One region of the Exiguobacterium sp. s183 genome, then DNA from elsewhere that is predicted to be linked to it. Evidence: riboswitches for the same ligand, from Rfam matches in the RefSeq annotation. Region 1 holds a riboswitch; the other holds the start of a gene.
The links. A riboswitch is a leader RNA that binds a small molecule or an ion and turns the genes downstream of it on or off. The one in region 1 is predicted to bind S-adenosylmethionine.

Region 1 (4,045 bases):
TGCCCATCGCCTCATACGCCTCGATGACCCCGCGGTCGACTTCAAGAAGAGCAGACTCCATGAGCCGTGCGATGTATGGGGCGGTGAAGACGATGAGTGGTAGAAGCACACCTTGGACACCAATCGTTGTACCCATGATGAAACGTGTGAACGGCAAGATGAAAAACAAGAGAATGATGAACGGAATCGAACGGATGACGTTGATGACGCTCGATAATCCACCGTACACGAACCGGTTCGCGAGACGCCCGTTCGGTCTCGTCAGTACAAGCAACGTCCCGAGCGGAAGTCCAATCAAGGTCGAGATGAGGAGCGCGATACTCGTCATCGTCAACGTTTGAATCGTCCCCGTCCAAATCAGGTCACCCCAGTCTGTCCAGAACTGTTGCATGGTTCGACACCTCCCTTACGTGTACGCCGCTCGTCTTCAAATAACGGACAGCAAGTTCTGTTTGATCGTGATCCCCGTCAAGGTGAACGAGCAGATTTCCGACAAGACCCGCTTTCAATTTCTTGATCCCGCCTCCGATGATGTTCGGTAAGATCCCGAATCGTTTCGTCAACTGCGCGAGCACCGCTTGCTCCGTTTGACTACCGATGAATGATAAATGAACGAGCGTGCCTCGCGTCTGTAATTCCGACACCACTTCTTCCGGAACATCGAGATTCGTCTTCAAGAACCGCTGCGTCGTTTCGTGTCTCGGGTTTGAGAAGACATCCAACACGTTGCCTTGTTCAATAATTTTCCCATGATCGATGACGGCGACTCGGTCACAGATTCGTTCAATCACTTCCATCTCATGCGTGATCAAGAAGATGGTCAATCCGAGTTCTCGGTTGATCTCGAGCAACAACTCTAAGATCGACTCGGTCGTCTCAGGGTCGAGCGCACTCGTCGACTCGTCGCTGAGGAGGATGTCCGGTTCATGGGCGAGCGCTCGCGCAATGGCGACACGCTGTTTTTGACCGCCTGATAATTGTTCCGGATAATGGTTCCGATGTTCAGATAAACCGACGATGTTGAGATAGCGGTCGACCCGTTCACGGATGACTTGCTTCCCGAGCCCTTCGAGGCGGAGCGGGATGGCGACATTCTCTTCGACGGTCGCGGTCTTTAATAGGTTGTAATGTTGAAAGATCATGCCGATTCGCTGACGTAAATTCGACAGACCTTTTTTCTTTAGCAGCGTGATGTCTTGTCCCTCAATCTCAACGACACCTGTCGTCGGGCGTTCTAATAGATTGATCATCCGGATAAGGGTACTCTTTCCGGCACCGCTTCGGCCGATGATGCCGAAGATCTCCCCTTTTTCGATTGTAAGGGAGACGTCGTCGAGCGCGGTGATCGTATCTCCATTGACGTGAAATTGCTTGGTGATTTGTTTCAGTTCAATCATCGAATCCCTCCTCAGAACGCTGGTACGACAGATCCATTGAATTCCTCTTCGATGAAGGCACGTACTTCATCCGAATGGTAGTAAGACTTCAACGTCTCAACGACCTCATCTTCTTTGTTGGCCGAACGGACAACCACATAGTTCGGATACGGGTTGTCGACCGTGTCCTCATGGAACAGGGCATCCTCGTTGATAGAGAGACCTGCACCCATCGCGAAGTTCGTATTGATGGCTGCAAGGGCCACTTCCGGAAGTTGTGTCGGGAGCTGTGACGCTTCGAGTTCGATGAATTCGAGATTGAGCGGGTTTTCCGCGATATCTCGTTTCGTCGCTTTATCCGTCAGACCTTCTTTTAGTGTGATCAGACCTGCTGTTTCATATAGTCGCAAGGCACGAAGTTCGTTTGCCGGATCGTTCGGGACGGCAACTTTATCTCCTTCTTTTAAATCCTTGATATCTGTCAACTTCTCAGAATAAAGACCCATCGGGAATGCGACCGTTTTGAATACGTCGTCAATTTTATACCCTTTGTCTGACTTTTGAAGTTCGAGGAACGATAACGTCTGGTAACTGTTTACATCAAGGCTTCCCTCGTCGAGTGCCGTGTTCGGTGTGTTGTAATCATTGAATACTTTGATATCGATCTCAAGACCGTCCTCTTTCGCGAGTTCTTGTACTTTCTCCGCAATTTGCTCGTGTGGGCCACCAGTCACGCCGATCGTCAGTTCTTCCGTGCTGAGCGTCTCGCTCGCCTCGGATTGTCCACACGCAGAAAGTGCGATTGCTGCAAGGAATGACGTGCCTGCCAAAAGTGTTTTTTGTTTGATGTTCATGAATAGTTCCTCCTCCAAATGAAAAGCCCGCTACTCACGAAGAGCGGCGGGCACGACAAGTGAAAGTCGGACACGCTCATCTCCCAGACGTCTCGTCTGTTGGAATTAGCACCATGATCATACTGATCTGGTTGCCGGGTTTCATCGGGCCAGTCCCTCCACCACTCTTGATAAGCAAACGGTTTTATTATTTTGTTATTATATTACTGATAAAAGCATTATTTGTAAACTACTTCTTGAAGATTGATGAGAATTTCTTTTAACTGCTCTGAATCTTGAAGATTCCGAATCCCTTGAATCGTGATTTCTTCGACGATCGAAGTGACCAATTCATCGACTTGATCAGGATGAATCCCAAGTTGGGTAAGTGAAGTTGGCGCATCGATGGATTGAAGCCAGTCCTCGAGCAGGAGGGTGTCATCGGATCGAATCAACCGTTCTTGAACAATCAATCCGAAGCCAACCTTGTCTCCGTGTAGCCAATGGTGGGTCGATCCAAAACGACTAAGTGCATTATGAACGGCGTGAGCGACAGCAACACGAGTGCCGGCATCCCCAAACCCACCAACCGCACCACCGATTGCGAGAACATGGTCGACGATATACCGAATGTCCTTACCGTAGCGACGGAAGTCCTGTTCGCGGATTGACAGGTCCATCAATTTACCGCACTGCGCAGCAAGTGATAACCCTGACTGAATCCCTGCATCCTTTGAAGTCGTCCCGCTAATATAACGAGCCTCGAACCACTTTGCGACCGTGTCGATGACGCCAGCCTTGAAATAGTCATAAGGCGAATCACGTAACAGTCGTTCATCTGCGATGACGCGTTCGATGACGACCGGAAACGTGTCATAGCGAATGTAAGACCCTTCCTCACTGTAGATGACGCTGAGTGGTGTGAAGGCTGCACAGTTTGATACGAGTGTCGGGACGACAATGAGCGGGACCGACTGGGTGAATGCAATCCGCTTCGCCGTATCGATCAATTTACCTCCGCCGACGGCAATCCATACGTCGGGTCGATAGGCATTCAAACGATTTATTTCTTCGTCTGTACATTCCCCGTTGAACTGTACACTCGGAAGATTTGCTAGACGAGGGAACACGCGAACCGCTTCACCGTATCCGTTCGATCCTTTCAAAACGAGTGCCTTCCGGTTTCCAATCAACGTATGAAGGTTCTCGAGCGCATCATGCGAATGGTCATATTCGAGCACGGCCTGACGAATCACAAATGTACCTCCTCATAGGCTGCAAACAGTCTCTCAATCCGTTCTACCGCTTCATCAATCTTCTGTTCAGACGATACGAGACCGAAACGGATGTGGTGCTCTCCCTCTGTTCCGAAGAAGTAGCCTGGTGTGACGGCGACTCCCGCCTCGTGGAGTAACTTTGTCGAGAACGATTTTGCATCCCCCTCAGGTACTTTCGCCCATACAAAGAACGAACCCTTCGGTGCCTCAATCTCCCACCCCGCCCGGCGTAACCCATTAATCAATCGGTTTCGTCTTGTTTCGTAAAGTGAGGCTAGGTCATCACGTAAGTCGCGCGGGGATTCTAACGCCACAATCGCTGCCTCTTGAATGGCTGAGAAGACAGACACGTGGACGTGATCTTGATACGTGTTGATGGCTTCAATAATATCGGCATTTCCGACCGCGAACGCGACACGCCACCCCGACATATTGAACGCCTTCGACATCGTGTATACTTCAATTCCAATTTCTTTCGCACCATCTGCCTGAAGAAAGCTCGGGGGAACATAACCGTCGAACCCAATGCTTCCATAAGCGAAATCGTGGACGACCATCA
Region 2 (4,045 bases), on a different contig from region 1:
AAAGAGGCCGTTTCCTTGTCACAGAGCGAGGCGCAAGCCATCGAAGTATTTTTAAGTCAATGCGAACAGCTGAATCATTATGATGAAGGGTATGTCGAGTTTAAATTGTTTGAACGCACCCTCTACTTTGATTTGAAGACGCGACAACCCATCGATCGCCCCATCGTCTTCACCTTGCTTGAGATGAGTCAGCCAATCGAGCAAGTCCTCGACTATGAAATGCGCTTTGAATGGGATACTTCCCTTTCTGATGCTTTCCACGACGATTACCACAGCTTCGTTTCTGTTCGTTCGGAGGAAATCGAAGAGATTCGTACATGGATTGTCATGACGGGAGAACCTGTATACGGTTATCCAAAGATTATTCAGCACGAAATCATCAAATTGTTAAAATCGTTCAACCGAACCATTAGCCGTTGTCACGAACGGGACCGCCTCTATACCGAGAGTCGGACGGACAGCTTAACGCTTCTTGCTAATGCGCGTGCATTTTATGAATATGGCATTCAACAAATATCCGATATGTCGGTATATCCGATATCGGTCGCCATGCTCGATATTGATTTTTTCAAAAAGATTAACGATACGTATGGTCATCAGGTCGGGGACCATGTCTTACAAGAGTTCGGACGACGAATCCGTCAGGTGCTTCGCCCGGATGATTTTGCGGCACGCTATGGTGGCGAAGAATTTATTTTATTGCTCAATCATTGTGATATGCACCAAGCGATTGAAATCACGGAGCGGATTCGCCATCAAATCGAAGCGAAACCGTTTCTTGTCGACCACCATGAGATTTCTGTCACCGCGTCTATCGGGGTCGATACAATCGAAGCGTTCGGGAACAAGCGTCTCGATGATACGATTCGAAACGCGGACCGTGCCCTGTATGTTGGTGGAAAATATGCAGGACGTAACCGTGTGGCGCACTTCAACAATTTAACGACGTAAACTCCCCTTTCTCACATCGAATTGGGGAGTTTTTAGGTTGACAACGGGATTTGAAACAGGTACGTTAGGGAACGTGTTTGATAATAGGATAACTTAACTTTTTATCGAGAGAGACGGAGGGACTGGCCCTATGAAGTCTCGGCAGCGGAGAACCTGTGCCAAATCCAGCGGGCGTATTGCTCGAAAGATGAAAAGGGTATTTCACACGAAGGACCTTTTTCTCAAGAAAAAGGTCCTTTTTATTTTTTAGTGAGGTGATTATTTTGGAACAACCAACAGCAAACAAGTGGGCACTTCTGCCGTTACTCGTCTTCTTGCTCTTTTTCATCGGGGCGGGTGTCTACTATGGGGACTTTTATAAGTTTCCAGTCCTTGTCGCAGCCATGATCGCATTGATGGTTGCAGCATTCATGACAAAAGGAAGTGCCACTCAAACCGTCGAGCGCATCGCGCAAGGTGCCGGAAATCCGGGAATCATCATTATGATTTTTATTTTCTTACTGGCCGGTGCCTTTTCAACGGTAGCCGAATCAATCGGTGCCATCGACGCGACGGTCAACGCGGCGTTGACGCTTTTACCCCCATCGCTTCTCTTAAGTGGACTATTCGTCATTGCTGCTTTCATTTCAATGGCAATGGGTACATCGACCGGAACGATTGCGGCACTTGCGCCGATTGCCCTCGGTATTCATGAGGAAAGTGGTGTGAACGTCGCCATCGCAGCCGCGGCAGTGGTCGGCGGAGCCATGTTCGGAGACAACCTTTCATTCATTTCGGATACGACCATTGCTGCCGTAAGGACACAACGGACGAACATGCGCGATAAGTTCCGGACGAACTTCTGGATTGTGCTACCAGCTGCCATCATCACGACGATTTTACTCGCCGTCTTGTCGAACGGTGAATCGACGGTCGATGTCGCCGCATTCGAATGGTATAAACTGATTCCGTATCTCGCGGTCATCGGACTGGCGTTAACGGGACTGAACGTCATTCTCGTCCTGTTGGGCGGAATTACGCTAACCGGAATCATCGGTCTTCTCGACGGAAGCTTATCCGTCACAGCATTTGTGACCGCTATCGCCGATGGTATGGTCGGTATGGCCGAAATCTCGTTCTTGACGTTACTCATGGGCGGCCTCGTCGGACTCATTTCGCACAACGGTGGACTCACGTATTTGCGTGATGCGCTGACGTCACGGATTCAAAAACGTGCCGGTGCCGAGTGGAGTATCGCTGGTCTCGTCAGTGCGACGAACGTGGCGACGGCGAACAATACGATTTCCATTCTCGTAGCCGGACCACTCGCCGCGAACATTGCGGACGAATATGATATCGAACGGAAGAAATCAGCAAGTGTACTCGATATCTTCTCATGTGGTGTACAAGGGATTCTTCCATATGGAGCGCAACTCCTCATCGCCGCAGAGTTGACGAAGACCGCTTCGCCTGACCTCGTCCCGTTCATGTTTTATCCGTTCCTCCTCTTTATCTGCGGAGGGATTGCCATCGCATTCAATTTCCCGCGTTTTAAAAAGCAGTCTTAAGCGAAAACACCTCTTTATTCAAAGGGGTGTTTGTCGTTTAGTGACCATCTCTTGTTTCAATTGCTCGTTGCGTTTTTTGAAAGCACGTCGTTTGAGCACTTCTTCTAGTCCTCGACTGATGGCCCACAACGCGACCAAAAGCAGACCGAGCATCGATAAACGAAACGGGCTTTGGATAAATTCTTCCCATTGATCCCCGATGACCGAGAAAATGACGACGACGAGTAGTTTCCCAAATCCCGCCGCCAAAATGAACGTACGGAGCGGCATCTGAATGAGCGCCAGCAAATAGGTGATCAAACTGACCGGGATGAACGGGAGTGAATACAAGAACCCGAGTGAGATCGGACTCATATGGTTGATTCGTTCTAACCAATAGACCGCCGCTTTATGTTTTTCGAGCCAACGCGTCATCGGTTTACGAAACACATATCGGACCGCCGCGAAGACGACAATCGTTCCGAGTAAGTTCCCGATCCATGATAAAAGGACCCCTAACAAAAAACCATATGTTGCCGCATTCGCTGAAATGATTAAAACGAGTGGCAAAAACGGAAAGATCGCTTCTAAAAATGGAGCGCCAAGTCCGGCCCAAGGACCGCCAGGCAAACTTTGAAGCCATTCGATTAATTGGATGATGTACTGTTGGAGAGAAGTGAGCATAGTCGTTCCACCTTCAACTTTCGTTACTACTACTCTATTACCCGAATTCGATTTGCAAGACGCATCTCCCTGCATTCGTCAAAAAAATTAAAAACCATTTGCGAAAATTCGTCGTGATATTTATCATATAATAATGGACTTGTGGTTGCAGGCAAGTCTATTCGTCGAACGACACAACCCAACGTTCGTTTTCCTGCAAAAAACTGAACACAGGGGAGCAACACAACATGGAAACAAAACCAATGCGGGTCTTGCTGTACTATAAGTACGTCAACATCGAAGACCCAGAAACACTCACGCAAGAACATTTGAAGTATTGTAAAGACCTCGGCATCAAAGGACGCATCTTGATTTCCTCCGAAGGAATCAACGGGACGTGCTCTGGTACTTGGGAACAAACTGAGCAATACATGAACGACTTGAAGGCAAACCCACTCTTCAGCGATATCGAGTTCAAAATCGATGAAGTCGAAGAGCATGCGTTCAAGAAAATTTTTGTCCGTCACAAGAAAGAGCTCGTGACGTGGCGCTTTGATGGTGAGTTTGATGTACCGAAACAACACGGTGCATACCTCGAACCAGCAGAATGGAAAGAGATGATGAATCGTGATGATGTCGTCATCCTCGATGTTCGTAACAACTACGAGTACGAACTTGGTCACTTTAAAAACGCGATCAAAATCGATGTAGAGGCTTCACGTTACATGCCAGAATGGCTCGAAGAGAACAAGGACCTCTACGAAGGGAAAACACTTCTCACTTACTGTACTGGTGGCGTCCGTTGCGAGAAATTTACAGCATATATGCGTGACCAAGGTCACGACAACATCTTCCACTTAAAAGGTGGCGTCGCGATGTATGGAAAAGACGAAGCGACAAAAGGA

Region 2: linked by a shared signal. The riboswitch ahead of KNP62_RS11580 (Na+/H+ antiporter NhaC family protein) and the one ahead of KNP62_RS02940 (MetQ/NlpA family ABC transporter substrate-binding protein) in region 1 are both predicted to bind S-adenosylmethionine.

The regions. Positions count from the first base shown of each region.
Region 1 is NZ_JACSKN010000001.1:561,938-565,982, reverse strand. It holds gene KNP62_RS02950 (methionine ABC transporter permease) at 1-391, opposite strand, end outside; gene KNP62_RS02945 (methionine ABC transporter ATP-binding protein) at 363-1,397, opposite strand; gene KNP62_RS02940 (MetQ/NlpA family ABC transporter substrate-binding protein) at 1,409-2,230, opposite strand; SAM riboswitch class I at 2,304-2,407, opposite strand; gene KNP62_RS02935 (iron-containing alcohol dehydrogenase) at 2,449-3,465, opposite strand; gene KNP62_RS02930 (aminotransferase class I/II-fold pyridoxal phosphate-dependent enzyme) at 3,462-4,045, opposite strand, start outside.
Region 2 is NZ_JACSKN010000004.1:276,041-280,085, reverse strand. It holds gene KNP62_RS11585 (GGDEF domain-containing protein) at 1-951, shown strand, start outside; SAM riboswitch class I at 1,050-1,145, shown strand; gene KNP62_RS11580 (Na+/H+ antiporter NhaC family protein) at 1,215-2,498, shown strand; gene KNP62_RS11575 (TVP38/TMEM64 family protein) at 2,517-3,161, opposite strand; gene trhO (oxygen-dependent tRNA uridine(34) hydroxylase TrhO) at 3,389-4,045, shown strand, end outside.